Regions from separate parts of the Dictyobacter alpinus genome, predicted to be linked through region 1. Evidence: riboswitches for the same ligand, from Rfam matches in the RefSeq annotation. Region 1 holds a riboswitch; each other region holds the start of a gene.
What was found. Region 1 has a riboswitch for cobalamin ahead of EL633_RS02450 (ABC transporter substrate-binding protein). Riboswitches for the same ligand answer to the same signal wherever they lie in the genome.
Positions count from the first base shown of each region.

Region 2: linked by a shared signal. The riboswitch ahead of EL633_RS00835 (FecCD family ABC transporter permease) and the one ahead of EL633_RS02450 (ABC transporter substrate-binding protein) in region 1 are both predicted to bind cobalamin.
Region 3: linked by a shared signal. The riboswitch ahead of EL633_RS29110 (ribonucleoside-diphosphate reductase subunit alpha) and the one ahead of EL633_RS02450 (ABC transporter substrate-binding protein) in region 1 are both predicted to bind cobalamin.

Region 1 is NZ_BIFT01000001.1:624,271-631,801, forward strand. It holds gene EL633_RS02430 (sugar phosphate isomerase/epimerase family protein) at 99-956, shown strand; gene EL633_RS02435 (uroporphyrinogen-III synthase) at 1,067-1,876, opposite strand; gene cobT (nicotinate-nucleotide--dimethylbenzimidazole phosphoribosyltransferase) at 1,931-2,986, opposite strand; gene cobO (cob(I)yrinic acid a,c-diamide adenosyltransferase) at 3,049-3,684, opposite strand; gene EL633_RS02450 (ABC transporter substrate-binding protein) at 3,832-4,839, opposite strand; cobalamin riboswitch at 4,960-5,154, opposite strand; gene EL633_RS02455 (MerR family transcriptional regulator) at 5,606-6,049, shown strand; gene EL633_RS02460 (SDR family NAD(P)-dependent oxidoreductase) at 6,063-6,992, shown strand; gene EL633_RS02465 (GNAT family N-acetyltransferase) at 7,153-7,531, shown strand, end outside.
Region 2 is NZ_BIFT01000001.1:201,035-208,565, reverse strand. It holds gene recD2 (SF1B family DNA helicase RecD2) at 304-2,616, shown strand; gene EL633_RS00850 (iron-sulfur cluster assembly scaffold protein) at 2,785-3,204, shown strand; gene EL633_RS00845 (uracil-DNA glycosylase family protein) at 3,270-3,908, opposite strand; gene EL633_RS00840 (flavin reductase family protein) at 3,871-4,512, opposite strand; cobalamin riboswitch at 4,851-5,012, shown strand; gene EL633_RS00835 (FecCD family ABC transporter permease) at 5,137-6,240, shown strand; gene EL633_RS00830 (ABC transporter ATP-binding protein) at 6,234-7,531, shown strand, end outside.
Region 3 is NZ_BIFT01000002.1:1,636,713-1,644,243, reverse strand. It holds gene EL633_RS29125 (MFS transporter) at 1-432, shown strand, start outside; gene EL633_RS29120 (MFS transporter) at 569-1,852, shown strand; gene EL633_RS29115 (GNAT family N-acetyltransferase) at 1,871-2,410, opposite strand; cobalamin riboswitch at 2,598-2,746, shown strand; gene EL633_RS29110 (ribonucleoside-diphosphate reductase subunit alpha) at 2,889-5,345, shown strand; gene EL633_RS29105 (ribonucleotide-diphosphate reductase subunit beta) at 5,299-6,411, shown strand; gene EL633_RS29100 (potassium channel family protein) at 6,464-7,531, opposite strand, start outside.

The sequences.
Region 1 (7,531 bases):
TCGCCGTTGCATCTTTAGTAACACTCTGTTACTATAACAGAATACTTCACTATATGGCGATATATCAAACAATCCACCAGTCAAAGGAGAGTGTGCATATGTTCACAAGTTTAGATACCGGTGCCATTGGTTTCTCTGTTCCTTTTGAGGAAGCTATACAACTGGCGCAAGAAAGTGGCTTTGTGGCCCTGGATCTTCCTATGAAACAGTTGTTAACTCGGGTACAGCAGACCTCGGTACAAGAAATTAAGGATCGTTTTCAGGCGGCGCACCTCCGTCCAGGCGCCTGGGGATTACCAGTAGATTTTCGTGGTGACGAGGCCTCCTATCAAGCAGGCCTGGCGGAACTGCCAGCGTATGCAGAACTGGCCCAGGCATTAGGCGCCAGCCGTTGTTCAACCTGGATATTGCCATTTTCAGATGAGCGCGACTATGCCGGTAATATGGAATTTCATGCTCAACGCCTGCACCCAATTGCACAGATTTTAGCCGACCATGGTCAACGTTTTGGACTTGAGTTTGTTGGTCCAAAAACAATGCGTAACGGCCACAAATATGAATTTATTTCCACTATCGCTGGCGGTCTTGAACTGGGCCAACAAATTGGTACTGGCAATACAGGTCTCTTGCTGGATAGCTACCACTGGTATACCTCACATGGGAGTGTCGAGGATATCCAAAAGCTAACCAACGAGCAAATCGTCTATGTACACGTCAATGATGCTCCTGCTGGTCGTGATGTTGATGAGCAATTGGATGGAGAACGCTTGCTTCCTGCTGCCAGTGGTGTGATTGACATTGCGGGCTTCTTACAGGCGTTAGAGCGCATCGGTTATGATGGCCCGGTGGTAGTTGAGCCATTCAACGCTGAGCACCGCGCCCTCCCACATGCCGAACGTGTACGCGCCACCCATGATAGCCTGGCAAAAATCTGGCAACTGGCTGGTATACGCTAACACACACAATGAAGCCCTTTCATAGACACCTGAAGTTCCGAGTGTCTGTGAGAAGGCTTCATTCATGACCAATAATATCCTGATCTATCAGCAAGATTGCACAGGCAGCCTTATGCGTGCATATGTTCGGCCAGTGCTTTAATCAAATAGCCCATTTTGGGATGCTCAGGGATGACATGGGGAGTAACATGATACTCCTCCAGCACACCCGTACAGGTAGGGCCGATCGAGGCAATGATGGTTTTTGTGTTCAAAGCTGTGGTCAGTTCCTGCTTCTGTCCTGTTTTAGCGGCAATCACAAACAAATGTCGGACCTGGATCTGGCTGGTAAAGACTACGGCATCCACGCGGCCCGCGATCAATTCCTGTACGAGATTGCGCAACGCAGCGGTATCCTCTGGCAACTGCCACTCATATAAGCAGAGTTCCTCTAAACGAGCCCCACGCTCTTGCAATGCTTGCGATACCAATGCGTTACGCTCACCATAATGCACAATTCCTACCAGTTGCGCTGTAACATCAAAAGGAGCCAGACTGGCTAAGAGTTCAGTACTCGTATACGGCTCCTGAGCGCTGGCGGCGATGGGAATACCTTCCTTCCTTACTACCGCTGAAGGCTTGGGTCCACGGCAAACAACGGTCACCTGGCGTAGAGCCTCTACAAGCTCAACTCGTCGTCCTGCTTGATCGGCCTCTTGTAGTAACGCTTTTACTCCTACGCCGGTGAAGAACACCACCATAGAAATATTTCCCGCCACCAGTTGATCTATAAAATTTGCCACCAGATCAGATGAGTCCAGGAGAGCTTCACGCACAGCCGGTACGCTCCAGGCCTGTCCCCCATTGCGACGCAGCAGGTCAGCCATCTCACCACTCATCCTCGCTTCTAATACAGCAATGCGAGCGTTTGAAAAATCCACGCGATCACTCCTTTCTACTCTACCTGGCACAAAAGAAGCCATATGCAAAGGTCGTTATTCTATTTTATCGCTGACACCAGCATCCGCGAACGTGGACATTTCTAGATGGGTGCGTAATGCGCCTTCGATGATATGCATTGCTAACACGGCACCAGTTCCCTCGCCCAGGCGTAGCTGCAGGTTAAGTAGTGGCTCCAGACCTAATTTTTCAAGGATCAGGCGATGACCACGCTCAACCGATACATGTCCAGCCAGGAGGTACCCCTTAACGGCTGGACAAAGAGCATAAGCAACCAGTCCGGCAGCACTCGAAATAAAACCATCCAGAACCACCGGTATGCGTCTGGCGGCAGCAGCCAGAATTACGCCAACCAGTCCTGCAATCTCCAGTCCACCAATTTTTGCCAGCACATCCAGAGGCCGATCAATATCAGGATGATTATGAGCAATGGCGCGCTCAATGATACGTACTTTATGGGCCAGCTGCTGATCATCAATGCCGGTTCCACGACCTGTAACCTGTTCGGCTGGCACATTCAGTAAGCAGGCAGTAAGAGCACTGGCAGCAGTCGTATTACCAATTCCCATTTCACCAGTTGCGATGAGATCTACACCTCTAGCAGCCAGACTTTCCACGATGTCAACGCCAACTTTAATAGCCTGTAAAGCCTCCTGCTGACTCATGGCTGGTTCCTGCGCCATATTCGCCGTTCCGTACCGTACTTTGCGCGAAAGAAGTTGCGGATGCTGTAAATCGGCGGCCACACCAATATCCACAACGGTTACAACTGCATTAGCCTGGCGAGCCAGCACATTAATGGCTGCACCGCCAGCCAGAAAATTCAGGACCATCTGCGGAGTCACATCCTTTGGATAGGCACTTACACCTTCAGCGGTCACACCATGATCGGCCGCCATCACCACCACCGCCCTCTGCTGAACTACAGGGAGCGCATTTCCTGTGATACCTGCGAACTGTACAGCAATTTCTTCCAAGCGGCCCAGGCTTCCAGCTGGCTTGGTTAATTGCGACTGACGAGAACACGCCTGTTCCTCGCTGCCAGCATCAAGCGGAGCAATCCGATCAATAATAGTTTGTAGCTCAATCATATATTTACCTCTGCTAAGCCATTCACTTTTTAAATACTATAGAAAATACTGGTTCGCCAATCTTAAAAGTCTACCCCTTTTTGTGCCAGAATCCCTTGCCGATAAGGATGCTTGATCTCGTTCATCTCTGTGACCAGGTCAGCATAATCTATTAAGGGCTGAGGAGCATCGCGACCAGTGATAATTACATGCATTTTGGGGTTGCGTGCTTGCAGAGTTGCCAGTATCTCGTTAACATCTAGCCAACCATAGTTGATGGCATAGGTGATCTCGTCCATGATGACGATGTCGTACTGATCGCTTTCAATTTTTTCACGGCAGAGCTGCCAGCATTTACGTGCTAGCGCCTTGTCATGTTCAATATTATCACTATTCCAGGTAAAGCCATCTCCCAATGGAATGATTTCTACCCCGATTTTCTGGGCCGCCCGGATCTCACCCCATTTGCCGGTCTGGGATTTCAGGAATTGTAGCATTACAACACGCTGGTTGTGTCCCCAGGCCCGAAATAGCACACCCAGGGCGGCGGTAGTTTTTCCTTTGCCGTTGCCCGTATTGATGATTACCAGACCTTTAGCAGGCTTGCGTTGTGCCCGTACTTCAGCCTGCTCTTTACGCAGACGGGCACGACCCTCTTCGGTCAGTTCTTCAACTTCAGTGGTTTCAAACTGGTTTTCTTGAGAAGTTCGCTCTTCCATTTATATTACTCCAATAGAAAGCTACTGCTGGACAATAGCAGGAAAAATATCATAAGGCTCCAGGGCTGTGGCTGCTGTTAACTTATTTGTACGGCCTCTCAACATACTGTAGCACATGCAGCCAGGCTTCTTTACAGACAGCAGAAACTATACATTCGCCGCGCAATAGGCAGGGAGTTTCTCGGAAAATTTATCAGGATGGACAATCTGGGCCAGACAACGCAATCCCTGGACAATTCGGGGTCCCGGCCGCTGCATAATATCAGAGTTGATATGATAGACTTGATGAGATTTTACCGCCTCAATATTTCCCCAGTTCGCCCGCTTATATACGGCTGATGGCTGACCACCATACAGCGGATCTTCAGTGAGGATAACATATTGAGGGTTAGCGGCAATTACTGACTCATCGGTAACTTGCGGATAGCCACCATTGGTTTTATTATCATGGAAAATATTGGTGACATTGGTGTATTGTGCCATCTCATCCCCAAATGAGCCACCACCAAAGACATACGGTTTACCAGGGGTACTGTTATCAACTTCGAGCAGGGCCTTCTTCGCAGGTGTCCCCTTGATAGTATTCTGAATCTGCGTGATCTGCTGCTGCATCCGCTTGACTAAAGACTGTGCTTTATCTTCAGTATGTGTTAAGCGGCCAACCAGTGTAATCTGATCAAGTGTTTTGGCGAGATCGGGTGAAGGTAGATCCACCACTTGCACACCTAGCCGGGTCAATTGGGTATCATATTTGTTTGATAATCCACCAGAACTTAATACCAGATCAGGCTTAAGAGCGACAATACTCTCAACATTGATGCCTGTACTACTGGATACCTTCTTGATCGTAGCCATTGAGGCAGGATAATTCGTAAAGGCATCGACACCTACGACACGGTTCTGCAGTTCTAGAGCGCCCAGAATCTCACTAATGCTGGGTGCCAGCGAGACAATGCGCAGGGGAACAGTTTTAGGAATAGCAATCGGCGTACCATAATTATCCAGCGCTGGCGTCGGCGTGGGCGTTGTAGCAGAATTAGCAGGAGTACTGTTCGACGTCTGGGAATTTGTAGCCTGTCCACAAGCGGCTAGAGTCACGATAAGTCCCAACAAACAGACAAAAAGAAAACGTGATGAGATGACATGGGTGCGCATACACTTGTATCCTTCTAGATAACGCCCGCAGTCACCTCGCGAAAAATAGTGGCCAGTCCAAGACAAGAAGAAATCAGACACAGAGATGCCCTGGCACTCGCTCCTTTTACGCGAAGGATCATGAGCACAACTTGTCAGGCAGGTCTCCTGGCTTCTGGCAATTGCATATCTAGCCTTCCCATTCCTCTACGGAACAGTGGCATTGAAGAGATAGGCATTAGACCAGTTACAGTAGCGCGACTGCGTCGGATTTTCACCGACTTCCCTATTCTGTCGAGACTTCGTGTCTCAACCACCTGACAAAATAAAAAGTAGAGTTATTTCCAACAAGTAGTATACCCAGCTTTATCTATTCCTGTCAATAAACAAGCAAGGCGCGTCAGGGCTTTTTAATTTTCCTTTTCCTGGCGCCTACGGCGCCGGAGTTTGGTGTGGTGTGTGTTCGTTCTGTGGGCGGCCGCGGCCGCCCACAGAACGAACACACACCACACTAGAAATACTCTGTATATGATTACTCCCGGCTGAAAATTAAAAAGCCCTGAAGGCGCGCAGGGCTTTCCCATTCTCATAAACAGAGCCAGTTTCAGTGAGCCCAAAAGCACAAGCCTGCTCAAGATGCGCATCCAAATAATGCATCTGCCGTGCTACGTTGCGAACTCCCGTCCGATGCAGTAGTAATATTTGAGTATAAACATTGGGCGATTTGCCCCTTGACTTAAAGCGCTTTAAGTTTTCTATACTTAAGATCATGAAAGACATAGTAACCATGACGCTACCCTTATCATTCACGATTCAGGAGTTGTCAAAACAAAGCGGTTTGAGCGAGCCTACGCTACGCTATTATGAGAAGATTGGGCTCATCCAACCGGTGCCAAGGGATCCTAGCAGCGGCCATCGACGCTATCCCGCTACAACTGCACAAGTCGTCAATGCACTTGCCTGTCTGCGTGCTAGCGGCCTTTCGATAGAAGATATGCGTACCTATTTGCAATTGCTTGAGAAGGGGACGCAGGGAGCCGCACAGCAAAAAGAACTCTTTCAAGCTCATGCCACCGAGCTAGAGCACCAGATAGAGCGCCTGCAGATGAGAAAACAGTATCTCGAAGGAAAAGTTGCTTATTGGGATGCGCTAGAACGTGGAGATGAGGAGGCTGTTCAGCGCATCATCGCAGAAAATCATCGTATTGCTGAAGAGATTGTAAAAGGGTAAAAGGACAATATATATGGAGCTTATTAAGACACCATTTGGTTTCGGATCAACTGCTGAAGAGATAGTGCAGAACGTTGATATGACGAATAAACGCGTTATCATTACTGGTGCCTCCTCTGGTATTGGTATCGAGACGGCGCATGCCCTGGCGAGTAGTGGTGCCGATGTGACGTTAGCTGTACGCGATACCGGGGCTGGCGAGCGTATCGCCAATGACATTAGTGCGGCGACCGGAAATACCTTGATCCATGTTGCGGCTCTCGACTTGAGCAATCTGGATTCCGTCGCCGCCTTTGTGAAAGGCTGGCATGGTCCTCTACACGTCCTGGTGAACAATGCTGGTATCATGGCCGTGCCTCAATTAGAACTGACGTCGGATGGACATGAGATGCAATTCGCAACCAACTTCCTCGGCCACTTCGCGCTCACAGTGGGATTGCATGAAGCACTTGTGTCCGCATCTGGTGCTCGCATCGTGTCGGTGAGCTCAAACGCGCATCAGTTCTCACCAGTGATCTTCGATGACGTGGACTATCAGATCCGTCCTTACGATCCATGGTCCGCCTATGGCCAATCCAAAACGGCCTGTATCCTGCTTGCGGTCGAAGCCACGCGGCGCTGGTCTCACGAGGGCATCTACGCCAATGCACTTAATCCTGGTGCCATTGCTACCAACCTGCAGAAGTATACTGGTGGTTTGAAGACTCCAGTTGAGAAGCGCAAGACGCCCGCGCAGGGAGCAGCGACATCAGTGTTGCTGGCTGCTTCACCTCTGTTAGAAGGGATCGGCGGGCGCTACTTCGAAGACTGCAATGAGTCGCCTGTCCTGCGCGATCGGCCGGTGATGTTTGGTGGCGGAGTTGCTCCGTGGGCACTAGATCCCAACAACGCCGAGCACCTGTGGGAGATATCCCTTGGCATGCTCGAAGCAAAAAAAGCGTAATATTGAATGAGGTAAGAAATTCTCGCGCTGAAAAATGTCGTTATTGGTGGCAACGAGCGTATCGGTAAAAAGCTTGTTACAATCCTATCACAATGACTGGCTCAGCCGTTCTACCGCTCAACAGCAAGCAAGTTTAGTAGAAGGAAAGGCATTTCTTTATATGAACGCACCATCATCTCAACAGGCACAGCTAGCTGCAGTGCTTCCGACGCTCTCGCTTCCTGCTGACATTCATTTGCGCTGCTGGACAGATGTCGATATGCCCGCTGTTCAGAGACTCGTTGACCAGCAGGGATGGCCGACCCGGCATACGCCAGAAGAGGTGATTGGGGGCTGGCGTCATGCCTGGCCTACTCTCGTTGCTACGCACGATGAGCGTGTGGTGGGATATGTGCAGGCATTGACGGATGAGCACGTCACGATGCACATCACCGACCTGCTCGTTGATGCTAACTATCGAGGAAAGGGGATCGGCCGCCTGCTGTTGCAGGCCTGCCATCTGCTCTATCCACGAGTCCAAATCAACCTGATCGCGGAAA
Region 2 (7,531 bases), 420 kb from region 1:
GCCACAGGCACCGACCGTCTTGAAGAGTTGCATGTAGGAGCGGTGTGCTGTGTTCATGCATTCGCGATACCTTTGTAGTGGTGTATTGCCGTTACTATGCTGAATTTGCGTTTAGCTGGTAAGAATACAGCAAAAAGTGATATAGTTACTACATGGAAACCGTGAAAAAGACAGCGTGCAATAGTTTTCTGGTGACCTGTACCTCGTGGTAAAGTACAAATGTGTATTTCAACCGCTGTTTCCACTTCGACCAGCAAAATAAGAACAAGAAATTGATATTAAGAAGAAAAAGAAAATTGATCTATGCCAAAGCTCGAAGGTTCAGTTGAAAGTATCGTTTTTCACAATGAAGAAAATCAGTATACTGTGGCCCGTTTCCGTTTAAATGATCGCGGACGACTTTTTCGAGATGATCTGACGACGATTGTGGGGGTGTTACCTGGTATTCATCCTGGTGAATTGTTGTCGCTTGAAGGGGAGTGGGAGAGCGATCCACGCTATGGCCGCCAATTGAAAGTCACGAGTTTTGTGCAACGTTTGCCCGCTTCGACTGAAGGTATGGTACGTTATCTCAGTTCAGGATTGATCAAAGGCATTGGCCCCAAGAAGGCGCAGGCAATTGTTGATCATTTTGGCGAACAGACGCTGGCGATTATCGAGCAGCAACCAGAAATGTTGACAGAGGTCAAAGGAATTAGCCGCAAAGATTGTGAGCGCATTGAAAAGGCCTGGTTGGAACAGGAAGATATCAAAGAGCTCCACTTATTTTTGCAGTCCCATGAAGTCTCGATGAGTGTGGCCACGCGCATCTATAAGGAATATGGCCGTGAGTCGATTCGCGTTGTACGGGAGAATCCTTATCAATTAGCTGAGCAAGTTAGCGGTATCGGCTTTCGTACCGCGGACGATATAGCCGTCAAACTGGGTTTGCCGCAAGATAGCCTGGCGCGCCTGGCGACGGGCTTAAAGTATGTGTTAACCCAGGCCGCTAATGATGATGGTCATTGTTTCCTGCCAGAAAGTGATTTGATTCGACGAGCATCGCATATCTTGCAGGTTCCTGTCGAGACGCTGCAGGAGGCGATGGTGCATTTGCGCACTGAACAAGATATTTTTGTTGAGCCACCATCTAAAGCATTTGAACTACCACCAACCGAAAAAAAACTGCCTGTAGTCGCCGAAGATATGGATGAAGATGAGGTTGAGCATGCAACCGCGTCAGATGAGTTCGATGCGCGCATCTACTTTGGACCTTTCTGGTATGCTGAGAATGGTTCAATGCGTTTGTTACGTATCCTTCGTAACGCGCCCAGTTGTCTGCCACCCACTTCACAAAAGCAGTGGGACATCGTTTTTGCACGCCTTAAACAGCAGCGCCAGATGGAACTAACGGAGCGGCAACGTGAAGCCGTGCAGGTTGGATATAACCAAAAAGTCTCGATTCTCACTGGTGGTCCGGGTACGGGCAAATCAACGTCATTGCGCGCCTTGCTGATGCTTTTGCGTACACGCAAAATTGATGTTGCCCTGGCCGCTCCGACAGGACGTGCGGCGAAGCGGTTAACCGAGGCTACCGGTGTCCAGGCTAAAACCTTGCATCGACTATTGGAATATGCGCCACACGACAACAGCTATCAGCGGAACGAAGAGAATCCCCTTCCTTTCCAGTTTGTCATCGTTGATGAGTTCTCCATGGTGGACATTCTGCTCTTTTATCATTTACTCAAGGCTCTGCCGCGTACCTCTCATTTGTTGCTAGTAGGTGACGCTGATCAATTACCTTCGGTAGGACCTGGCAATGTCCTGCGAGACCTCTTACGTAGCCAGGCTATTCCAGCGGTGCGTCTAACCGAACTATTTCGTCAGGCGCAGCAAAGTAGAATTATCGTTACCGCTCACCAGATTAATCAGGGCATCGTGCCTAATCCTAAAATTGAAGCCAGCAGTGATTTCTTTTTTATGAAGGAAGAAGATCCTTTTCGCGCGCAGCAACTGGTCATAGATCTGGTCAAGCGGCGCTTGCCAGCAAAATATCACTTTAATCCCATCGCGGATATCCAGGTGCTTGCTCCTATGTACAAAGGTGCAGTAGGAGTTAAACTGCTTAACGAACGTTTACAAGAGCAGTTGAATCCTTCAGCTTTAGCGCAGGTGGAATGGAGCGACCGACTTTATCGTGTGGGCGATAAAGTGATGCAGACCAGGAACAACTATGATAAAGGAGTCTTTAACGGTGACGTTGGCTTTATTCGGCGCATTGATCGCGAAAATATGGTAGTCAAGGTAGAGTTTTCTGAAGAGGCCGGCCCACTGATGGTCGAGTATGAATTTCACGAATTGGATGAGCTTGTGCTGGCTTATGCCGTTACCGTTCATAAGAGTCAAGGTAGCGAATATCCAGCCATTGTCTTGCCATTGGTGCGTGAACATCGTATGTTGCTACAACGCAACCTGCTCTATACAGCCATTACGCGCGCCAAGCGCTTTTGTGTTATCGTTGGTCAGCCCTCGGCCCTGGAATATGCCGTCCATAATGATCGGGTGGCCCTGCGTAATACAGGTCTGGCTGAGCGCTTACTGGAACTGGCGCATAGCCATATTCAAGCCTCAATCTAGTCGGGTTCATGTTGGAATAAAGTCTCCAGTCAATTGTGTTTTCAACCTAAGAGAGAAAAACATTGTGCATTGCCATGTCAGCATTTTAGTTTGAATGTTATAATTGGTGAACGGAGTGGGGTGCATTTTGGATAAGCTAATATTAAACCCCTCCAAAGAGGAGAAGATATGGACCGTCAAGAAGCTATTGACTTTCTGCTAGATCATTACGAGAATCCCCGCAATCAAGGTGAAATCGAGCATCCAGATGTAAACTTGAATGGTGGTAATCCTGGTTGTGCCGACGTAATTACCATGCAGGCTCGCTTTGGCGAGGATGGGAAAGTGCAAGAGATTGCCTGGGATGGTACCGGTTGCACTATTAGTCGCGCCGCTGCTTCATATGTGACCGAGATGGTACAGGGTATGAGTGCCGAAGAAATTGAAAATGTGACCTTTGAAGATTTGATGGATCAACTGGGTCGTGAGATCGTGATGACCCGTCCAACCTGTGCGACTCTGGCTCTGGGTACCCTGAAAAAGGGCGTGCATGAGTTCGATATGCATCAGCGTGCCGACAAAGCTGACTACTCCCATCATCAGCACTAAGGCTTAAAATCTGGTTGTCTCAGGTAGTATTCATCTTGTTGAGAGGTCAGAGCTACCAGTACCAATTACAAATTATATCTATTGCGCCAGTCGGCTAGAAGCATTAAGGCCCGCTGGTGCAATTTTTTATGCGCGGGATCATTTAGCCAGCGACTGACTCCGGAAGGATGGGGAAGAGGCAAGTAAAGCGTACCATCTTCAGTCTCGATGTAAGAACCGATACAATCCTCAAGTTTGATTTTGCCACAGAACGCCTCGACGGCCATCGTACCAACAAGCAAGACTACCTTAGGACGCAGGAGGCGCAATTCTGCGTTGAGGAAAGGACGGCAAAGAGCCATCTCAGATGGAGATGGTTTGCGATCGCCATGGCCACGTGGATTGCGACCCGGATCGCAGCGCGTCAAAGAGCTCAAATAAGTATGTTCATGAAGATAGCCAGCTGGAAACCCCGCAGCCTCCAGCCATGATTGCAAGATACGCCCACCAGGACCACTAAAAGGGCGGTCCTGTGCGATTGAGCGATGACCGGGGGCCTGTCCAATGACCATGATGCGATCGCTTGCGCGTCCACTTACGATAGGGTGAGCTACAGGAATATATCCATGATCCTGACAGAGTTGGCACTGACGGATACATTGTTGAAGATCAGTCAGTGCCTCAACCCTACCTATTGCGGGCTGGCTCTTCAAGATTACCCTCATGATATTCTTCAACCAGGCTGGGCTCATGGAATAATTTGGTCATATGACGGTATTGCCCACCATAATAGAGTAACGGATCTTCTTCTTTATGGGCCGTATGTTTGCCATTACCGTTGTTGGTCGCGGGCATATTGTTTTCCGTACGTCCATTGCTATCTACAAATGCAGTTGTTTGTGGTGTGCCCATGGCTTCAACCTGACCAATGAAGATAACATGATCGCCGCCTGGATATTCAGCCACGATCCGCGCGTCGATAAATGCTAATACATCTTCAATAATAGGTGAACCAGTGGCCGCAGTATGATAAGGTGCATAGCAAAAATGCTCAAAGCGTTCTGGACTATTTGTCGCAAAGCCGCGTGACCACTCCTCTTGATTCTTAGACAACATATTGACAGCAAAAATCTTACTTTCTCGTAAAAGAGGAAGAGTACTACTATTATTATCAACACAGATAAGAACAAGTGGTGGATTTAAAGAAACCGAACAAAAAGAGTTGACAGTAAGACCGGCGAGAACCCCATTACTACTCGTTGTGACAACCGTAACACCGGTAGCAAAGCGTCCCATCACCTGTCTGAAAAGTTCTTTTTCAATAGCCATTTATTAGTCCTTCAAGTGGAAACATAGGAAAACGTAGGAACGCCATTGGCTCCGCGCCGAACGCAGTGGTCGGTTCCATCCCCTGCATTTCAAACGTTCTATAAAAAGTTTTATTGCGCCAGGGCGACTACTATTCTTGTTAAAAGTATCACCCTTTCCTCTAGCTCTTGTCAACTGGCCTTCCGTACAGGTCTATATGTTTAACACGTGTTGGGCGATTTAAATTGCCTCTTTGATGTCATATGCCAGGCACACTCTATACATGCAATAATTTGTGGTGATGGCCGCTTGACTTTGTAGAAGGGTATCGATATACTCTTCTGAAGAAAAAGAAATACTTGATGGTGTCTTCATTGGGTGGCCTGGTTGTAGGCCAGGCAGAATAGGGAAGTCGGTGTAAATCCGACACAGTCGCGCTACTGTAACCAGAGATGTAGTTTAAACATAGCCTGTTTTTACGATCTGGAAGTCAGGAGACCTGCCCATTGAGAGGCTCACGTTCCTTCGCGTCAAAGGAGTGAACCAGGACCATTGTGTGCATGCCGCTCAATGTTTTCCTCCAGGTGGCTGATCCAGGCCATTGCTCTCCTTCTCGCTCTATAAATTAAAGTGAGCAATTTTGTTATGAAGATGGTAACGCGCCCAACCTCAGCAGCGCCCGCGCCCGTGCCGTCATCTCCACGGCGTGTTTTGCCTCTATTTGTGTTGAGCAGTCTGGTAATTGTGCTGATCGCTGTGATCTTAACCTCGGTCAGTTTTGGTTCGGTATCAGTACCTATAAGCACTATTGTGCAGATCTTATTGAATGGTACGACACTATTTCATTTTCCCGTCACCTGGGATGCTTCGCTAGATGTTATTATCTTGCAGGTACGTTTGCCGGTAGTATTAGGGGCAGTCCTGGTAGGAGCGGCCCTGGCGGTGGCTGGAACCCTTTTCCAGGGGATGTTGCGTAATCCGCTGGCGGATCCCTATTTGATGGGAACCTCATCGGGCGCGGCCCTGGGAGCCACTATCGCTTTTGTGCTACCGTTTGATACTGTTTATGGAAGTCTGTTTCCTCTAACCCCCGTACTGGCTTTTGTCGGGGCGCTACTGACCGTTCTCTTTGTGTATGCGCTGGCGCGTTCTGGTGGCCAGACGCCAGTCATTATGTTGTTATTAGCAGGCGTGGTCGTCAACGCCATTTTGACAGCCTGCCAGACCTTGATTTTAAATCTCTGGCCCTCCAATGACTTTGGGCGCATTCTTGGTTTATATAACTGGCTCTCAGGCGGAATTGCCATTGTCGGGTGGGAGTCACTGGCCGTTGTCGCCGGTATTGTCCTGTTCGGATTACTCCTCGCCTTCTGGCTAGCCAATCGCTTAGATGTCTTTGCTTTGGGAGAAGAAGCGGCAGCGCACCTGGGCCTGCATGTCGAGCGAACCAAGTTTCTGATTGTCATTGTGGCCTCGCTTCTGACTGCCGCCGCGGTCTCGATCAGCGGTCTGGTTGGTTTTGTTGGTCTGGTCACACCACATTGCATGCGCCTGCTGCTCGGACCTCGTCATCGGACCCTACTACCGGCATCCGCTCTAGGGGGAGCAATCTTTTTGACGCTGGCGGATATGTTGGCTCGTGTGCTGCTGGCTCCAACAGTAATACCCGTTGGGGTCTTTACCGCTCTGGTAGGTGCGCCCTTTTTCTTATTTTTATTGCGTAGCAGTAAGCGAGAATACAAATGGTAGAGAGCAAAAAGTTAGTGGCAGTCAGGCCCGAACCTATTCTGGAAATGCAAGGCATCTCCTTTGGTTATAAGCGACAGGATTTGCTATACGATGTCTCTGTCTCGGTTGCGCCAGGAGAGATGATTGGTTTACTGGGACCAAATGGCTCAGGCAAGACCACCTTACTACGTTTGTTAAGTGGAGTGCTTCAGCCCAGACGAGGCCAGATCTTGTTGCAAGGTCGGACTCTATCCCAGTGGGGGCGTCGCCAGGCGGCGCAAAGGATTGCTGTTGTGCCGCAAGAGCTCCATATGCCATTTACGTATACGGTTGAGCAGATGGTGAGCCTGGGTCGCACCCCTTTTACCTCATCTTTCTTTGGTTCTCGTAAAGAGCATGATAGCACCATTATTCAAGATGCCATGCAGGCCGCAGGTGTCACATCTTTAAGTGAACGTATCTTCAATGAGCTCAGTGGAGGAGAGCGTCAGCGTGTTACAGTCGCCATGGCGCTTGCTCAGCAGCCCAGCATCCTTTTGTTAGATGAACCAACCGCGCACCTGGATATCAAATACCAGATTGAGACACTTGAACTGGTACAACAGCTTAACCAGGACCGAAAGATGACCATCATCGCCGCCATGCACGACCTCAACCTGGCCGCACGCTACTTTCCGCGCCTGATCCTTTTTCAACGTGGTATCGTCGCAGATGCCAGTCCCGCTGAAGTACTCGAACCCGGACTCCTCAGTCGGGTCTACGGTGTGCAAGTCCAGATAGGTATCCTACGTGGTGCTGAGCATCTCAGTGTGTTACCTCCAGCACAAGCAGAAGAAGCTTCCAAACAATCCCCGCATCCAGCGCCAGCAGTTCATCTTATCGCAGGTGGTGGTTCTGGCGAGTTAATGATGAGAGCTTTAGCGGATGCGCATATTCCATTTAGCATAGGAGCTTTAAATATTGGTGATAGCGATCACACCCTTGCTTTGCGCCTGGCTGAAGATGTGATTACCGAGCAGCCTTATGCACCAATTTCAGAAGCGTCAATGCTCAAAGTACGGCAACGTCTGCAACAGGTTGATGTGCTTCTACTCTGTCCTACCGCGATTGGGCCAGGCAACCTGCTTCTTATGCAAGAAGCGCTCCGCGCAGCCCATAATGGATTACATATAGTCTTAGTAACTGCACCATTTAACACAACTTGTGTGCCTGGTGAAGAATTGAGAGCCGCAGGAGCGAGCATAGAGCAGCTGCTAAAGAGTGTGGCGGCACGTGACTATACAGGCGGCCAGGGATTGCATTGTTTTGAACA
Region 3 (7,531 bases), on a different contig from region 1:
ATTGCCGTAGAAAAATTATTATTGCCGGTGTTACTGGTGGCCTTACTAGGTTTTCTATTATTCTGGTTGGGACCAACTGTCCCACTCCATGTGGTGGGTCTGTTTATCGTGGGGTTGGGGGTGTGCAATCTCTTTCCCTTTACCTTTGCTTCATCGGCTAACCGGATCCCCCAGTATGCTGATCTCGCCAGTGCCCGTGCTGCGCTCGGTGGTGGTGTGGCAATTTTTGTATCACCATTGGTTCTGGGCCAATTAGCTGATAAACTAGATCTAAAGCGGGCATATAGTGTCATTCTTATTTTGTTTATACTTGTTGGTGTATTTGTTTTGTTAGCAAGTAAAGCCACCCGGAAGATGGATCTACTTGCCAGTACAGAACAAGATATAGTCGAGCTACCTGAAGGCTGTGTTGAGTTATCAGGTAGTAAATAAAAAACAGTCATAGTTGACAGCATGAGCCAGGATAGGAGCGCCGCTGCTTTTGTATACTGGCTTTATTCGCGTGCCTATGTTTACATTTTCTCTTTCTTTTTTTTATTCAATTTTTTGGGGACTTTACACACAATCTATGGAAAATATCGCTATCTCGTCTGCGCAACAGCCGTTTGTGCGCAATCGTTTTACCTGGCTCTCCTATCTTCTCTTGGCGGCCTATTGTTATCTACAAGTTTCACCCGGCTCAATTGTACCTTTTCTTCATGCCGAGATGCACCTGAACTACACTATTGATAGTTTACATGTCAGTAGCCTGGCTATGGGCATTATCTTATCTGGACTATGCGGAGATCGCATCGCCCAACGTATTGGTCGTCAGCTTATGTTGTGGCTCTGTGTGACTGGTATTGCTCTGGGTGGTATATTGCTCATGTTGGCCCATCATCCGCTTGTAAGTATCTCTGGCATTTTATGTATAGGTTTCTTTGGTTGTACGCTGTCTAATATCGTACAATCTGCTTTATCCGACTATTATGGTAGTCAACGCACCATTGCGATTACTGAGGCTAATACCATTGCTTGTCTCGGTTCGGTGACAGGCCCTATTGTCCTTGGTTTGTTCCTGAGTACCTGGTTAGGCTGGCGCGCCATGTTCCTGGTCCCATTAGTCATGATGGCTCTGCTGGCCTGTTTTTTTCATGATGTGCGTCTTCCCGTTAGCGCTCGTGTGGAACATTCTCAGACTACCAGGACGCGCGCCCATTTTTCGCGTGCCAGCTGGTTTTATCTGGGTGTGATGGTAATGGTAGTAGCTTTCGAGTGGGGGACATTTACTTGGGGCTCTGGTTACCTGATCAAGATTGTTGGTTTTGAAACCAGGACCGCTTCAACCTTGATGAGCCTCTTCTTCTTTGCGGAAATGTTTGGCCGTTTTATCGGTAGTATCCTGACGCGGCGTTTCTCCGCTGATCAACTATTGGTTGTGGCCCTGGGGATTGCAGGAACTGGCTTTCTCCTCTTCTGGTTGGGTCCCACACCAATCCTACATGTCCTTGGTCTCTTTGTCGCGGGCCTGGGAATTGGCAATCTTTTCCCGCTGACCTTTACGATTGTGCTTAACGAGGGAGCTGACAATACTGATGCCGCCGCTGCTCGCTCTTCATTAGCGGCAGGATTGGCAATCTTTATTGCGCCATTGCTGCTGGGCCGTGCAGCTGATATCTTTGGCCTGCGAACTTCCTATAGCTTGGTGATGATCTTGTTTGTGCTGGCTTGCATCATGCTCGTTTTTGCTCGCCAGGCCACACATAAGAAGCAGGCTACTCCTTTGGAACTGGAAATTGAGCAATTCTTGCATGAACAAGCCAGGCCTTTGGATGAAGTGATACCCTCTTTGGATCTTACTTCAGTTTCTTAAAAAATATCAGAAGTTTTCTCAGGAGAAGGAGTTGTATACTTCTTCTCCTGTATTCTTTTCAAGCGAGCGGCTCATTTCAATAAATTCTCGTTTGCCATGTAGCTTGCTTTCTTGCATATAGCTTCCGACACGCCTGAAGCCCATCTTCTCATATAAATGAATTGCTCGTTGATTGAATGGTAGGACAAACAGGCGAACCTGATCAGGCGCAAATTTTTCTCTGGTAAAAGTTAATATCGCTTTCAGGAAGACTGATCCCTGTCCCTTACCGGTTAGATCTGGACGCATTCCAATGCCAATAGTGATGATGTTGTTCTCGCCATATAATGCAGGAACCTCGCTGCCCCAGACTTGTGCCGATGTACCAAAATTGGCAAATCCGATCAACTCTCCTTGCTCATCTTTAATGCTATAATGTGGGCTTCGTGGCTCAAGCATCTCCTGCAAATAGCCATCGCTAGCTGCATCCAGATTATAAATACTATAAGGTTCTTCATACCGCCATTGAGCAATAGTATGAGCATCTTGCGCCGTCATAAATGTAAATCGTAGGGACATGTTTTTACCTCCTCTATCAATAAGACGCTTATGCGTTCTCGTTGAGTACGAGCTATTTGGTATATGGCATCATTGGCCTGCATCGGCGTAATTGAAATTGACGCGAAAAAGATGATGCTTGACTTTTTGAATCAATATATGGTATTGTTGCACACGTAAACACTATATGTTGTGTGTTAGCACAATAAATAAAGTAAATGCCATAGGCCTATGCTTTTGTCGCATAGGGAAAATGGGGGAAGTCCGGTGAAAGTCCGGCGCTGTCGCGCAACGGTAAGGCGTAAGTAAGAAGATAGACCGCCAAGCCCGAATGCCCATCTATGTTGTTATGGATTGATCCCTTCGCGTGAAAGGGGCGACCCGCAAGTTTTTGTTGCCTGTGTATTTGTTTACTCGACAGATAGCCTGGTATTCTTGCACGTCAGCCTGTTCTCGCCTGAGGGGAACAGGTTTTTTGTTTGTGGAGGAATGCTTCGTTATGTCATTATCCTTTTCTGATGCTTCGCGCGTTAACGAGCAGCAGGCTGATAGTAATGTGCTCGCGGTTATTGCTGACGTCTGTCAGGATCTTGCTCCTGAAGTTGATGCAATGCTGCTCCAGGCTGATGTGCAGGCCAATATCTATTCCGGTGCCTCAGCGGCCGAGATCTGGAAAGCGTTGGTGATGGCGGCCCGTGCCCATATCGAGTTCGAACCTGCCTATACCTTTGCTGCGGCCCGCTTCCTGCTCTTATCCCTTTATAATGAAGTCCAGCCGCCAGTCGTTCAACAAAGGCTCAAACTGAAGGATGCTCCAGCTATCTATGCTAACTATTTTTCTGGCTATATTCAGCGTGGCATCGCATCCGGGGCCCTGGATACGCGCCTGGCCACCTTCGATCTTACCACCCTGGCTCGTGCGATCAAGCCAGAGCGGGATCTGCTTTTTGCGTATCCAGGTTTGCAGACCCTCTATGATCGTTATCTTTTACAGCATCAAGGACAGCGTTTTGAATTGCCACAATTGCTCTGGATGCGTGTTGCGATGGGTCTGGCTCTGAATGAGGAGCAGCGAGAACTGCGAGCAATTGAGTTTTATGAGCTGATATCACAGTTTTATTTTACGCCTGCTACGCCAACTCTTTTCAATGCTGGCACCGTCCATCCACAACTCTCGTCCTGTTATCTTACGACAGTGCAGGATGATCTCTGGCATATCTTTAAGAGTGTTCAGGATAATGCGCTGCTTTCCAAATGGGCTGGTGGACTCGGCAATGACTGGACGTATGTACGGGCATCAGGTTCTCATATCAAAGGTACTAATGGCAGTAGCCAGGGTATTATTCCATTTCTTAAAGTGGTCAATGATACTGCCGTTGCTGTTAATCAGGGAGGGAAGCGCAAAGGCGCTGTCTGTGCATATCTGGAGAACTGGCATCTGGATATTGAGGATTTTCTGGATCTGCGTCGTAATACTGGTGATGAGCGGCGCCGTACCCATGATATGAATATCGCCTGCTGGATCTCGGATGAATTTATGCAGCGCGTCCAGCAAGGTGCGTCATGGACCCTGTTTAGTCCAGATGAGGTGCCTGATCTCCATGATCTTTACGGTCAGGCTTTTAGCACGCGCTATCGTGAATATGAGCGACTAGCGGATAATGGCCAGTTGAAACAGTTTAAGCGTATGCCCGCAGTGGACCTGTGGCGTAAAATGCTTACCAGGCTCTTTGAGACCGGCCATCCATGGCTGACCTGGAAGGATGTTGCGAATATACGTTCGCCACAGGATCACGCAGGTGTGATTCATAGTAGCAACCTCTGTACCGAAATTCTATTAAATACCTCACAGAATGAAACGGCGGTCTGTAATCTGGGTTCACTTAACCTGGCTGCTCATCTGATTGCTGGCAATCTGGACCATACGCGTCTGCAAGCGACGATTCGGACGGCTGTGCGTATGCTGGATAATGTCATTGACATCAATTATTATCCTACCGTTGAAGCTCGTCAGGCCAATCTTCGCCATCGTCCAATTGGTCTGGGCTTGATGGGTTTTCAGGATGCTCTTTTTCAACTCGGTGTCAGCTATGCCAGCCAGCAGGCGGTCGATTTTGCTGATCACAGTATGGAAGCTATTGCCTACTATGCCCTGCTGGCATCTAGCGCGCTAGCTGAGGAGCGCGGAAGTTATCAAAGCTATCCAGGCTCTAAGTGGCAACGTAATCTCCTGCCACTTGATACTATTGCTCTCTTAGAGCAGGAGCGGGGTACTGCCATTGAGATGGACCGGACCTCCACGTTGGATTGGCAGGTTGTGCGTGCGGCTATTCAACAGCATGGTATGCGCAACAGTAATGTGCTGGCTATCGCTCCCACTGCGACCATTTCCACTATTGTTGGTGTCAGTCAATCTATTGAGCCCGAGTATAAACATCTGTATGTCAAAAGCAATCTTTCTGGCGAATTCACGACTATTAATACATTTCTGGTCGATGATTTAAAGGCTGCTGGCCTCTGGAATGCAGAGATGCTGCAGATGTTGAAGTATTATGATGGCTCGTTACAGGATATTCCTGTCGTGTCGGAGGAGTTGAAACAGCGCTACCAGACTGCTTTTGAGATTGATGCTCACTGGTTAATTGAATGTGCCAGCCGCCGTCAAAAATGGATCGATATGGGGCAGTCGCTCAATCTGTATTTGATCGAGCCAAGTGGAAAAAAATTGCACGATATCTATACCCTGGCCTGGCGGAAAGGTTTAAAGACCACTTACTATCTGCGTACTGCCGCGGCAACCCAGATTGAGAAGTCTACAATCGATGTAAATCGCTGGGGTATTCAGCCACGCTGGATGAAGCATAGTAGTCCTTCAAGCACTATTCAGCTTGCCCGTGAGACTACTCTTGATGCCACCATCTGTTCGCTGGATGATCAATGCGAAGCCTGTCAGTAAATTAAAGTTACAGTTGGAATATGAGGTAAGAGCAGTGACACTTTCTTTTGAGCACGAAACGTTGACAGAACAGAAGCGTTTATTAAATGGTCAGCAGGTGACCGTCAATCAATTGATGCCGCTTAAATATCACTGGGCCTGGGAGCATTATCTTAATGGTTGTGCCAATCATTGGATGCCGAATGAGGTTCCGATGAATAAAGATATTGAGACCTGGCGTAATAACACGTTATCTGTGGATGAGCGTCTGGTGATTATGCGCAATCTGGGCTTTTTTGCTACGGCTGAAAGTCTGGTTGGCAATAATCTGGTGCTGGCCATCTTTAAACATATTACGAATGCTGAGTGCCGTCAGTATCTTTTACGCCAGGCGTTTGAGGAGGCTATTCATTCCCATGCCTTCCTCTATATCGTGGAAAGCCTGGGCTTGAACGAGCAGGAAATCTTTACCATGTACCATACGATTCCTGCCATTGCCCGCAAAGATGCCTTTGAAATAAAGCTCACGTCCGCTTTGCTGGATCCTGATTTTACTACCGATACCGTAGAGGGGGCGCAGACCTTTCTGAAAAATGTAATTGGTTATTATGTGATTATGGAGGGCATCTTCTTTTATAGTGGCTTTGCCATGATCCTTTCCTTTCATCGTCGCAACCTGATGACCGGTATCGGTGAGCAATTTCAGTATATCCTGCGTGATGAGTCTATTCATCTGAACTTTGGCATTGATCTGATTAATGGTATCAAAGCTGAACATCCTACCCTCTGGACAGCAATGTTTCAGCAGGAGATTATTGCGCTTATCCATGAAGCCGTTAAATTGGAGATCGCATATGCACAGGACTGCTTGCCGCAGGGGATCTTAGGTTTACAGGCCAGTGCCTTCCGGCAGTATGTGCAGCATATCGCAGATCGACGACTGGAGCGGATTGGTTTGCCTCTTCAATATCATTCTTCCCATCCATTTCCCTGGATGAGCGAGACGATTGATTTGACGAAAGAAAAGAATTTTTTTGAGACCCGGGTTACGGAATATCAGGCAGCCTCTACCCTGCGCTGGGATTAATTATCCTCTCTACTATGCAGGCAAGCCTATTGCTACTTGCCTGCATGTATTTCTATTCGCGTCCTTTCGCGCGATCCACAGCATAAGGAGTAGATGGTAAGAAGTGATCCCAGGCACTGGTTTGCCAATCATCTATTTGTTCTCCCTGGATGATCCATTCTGGTATTGGCATCAATAGATGATCCGCCAGCGAGACCAGAAATGGTTCATAGGTACCCCGAATCTCGGCCAGGCGCTGTTCTGCGGTCTCTTCGTGGACGAATGCCAGGCCAACTTCAGCTAACCTGGCACGCAAGGCCTGAAAATTCTCACTGGAAAGTCGTTTGGTACTGAAGGTTGGTGGGGTCCCATAGGTTTGGGCCAGATCTACTGCTGCGTGGCGTGCAATCGCAAAGGTGAATTTCAGCGGTTTTGCCGGTAAGTTCTCAATACCAACTATTGCCAGTGCGCTTATATCAAGCACCGTTGCCAGGGCCGCCAGCCAGGATTGGCGGTCGTGCTGTGAGCGGTAATAGGTTAATACTGGATATGAGATATGGCTCTCTAGCAATTCCGCACACCATTTTTCCCATTCACGCATAAATTCCAGGAGTTCATCTGGATAATTGCTATGTGCATGACGCTTAATTAATTCAATTGCCGATGGTGGCGAGCCTGCTCGTGCATCCAGCAGGACAATATTGGTCTCCCGATGTGAGAAGGCCTGATAAATAACCGGTACATATCCAATGATAAGTGCTAGAAATGCCAGGCCAAATCCTGCCTCTATGGCTACCAGAGCGCGTGATAGACTGGAGAGTGGAATAACATCCCCCAATCCAAGTGTCACAAAGGTTGTCCCACTCATGTAAAGATAGGTGCCAAAGGAAATATGCCGGTCAGGTGAATGCAAGGGTGAGGAAAGGCCCCATTGTATCAGGGCAAAGCCTATGACAAAAGCGCTGGCCCATACTGCCAGTAGTAGAAATAGCGACAGGGGGCCATAATAACTTAAATATTGGCTGCGCCGATTGCTTTGGCGCATCTTTCTGGCTGGCCCTGACCACAAAATCCAGGTACAGGCATAAAACAGGCGTGTCAGGCGAATTTTCTGAGCCACACGACGGGGCAAGATGATGGC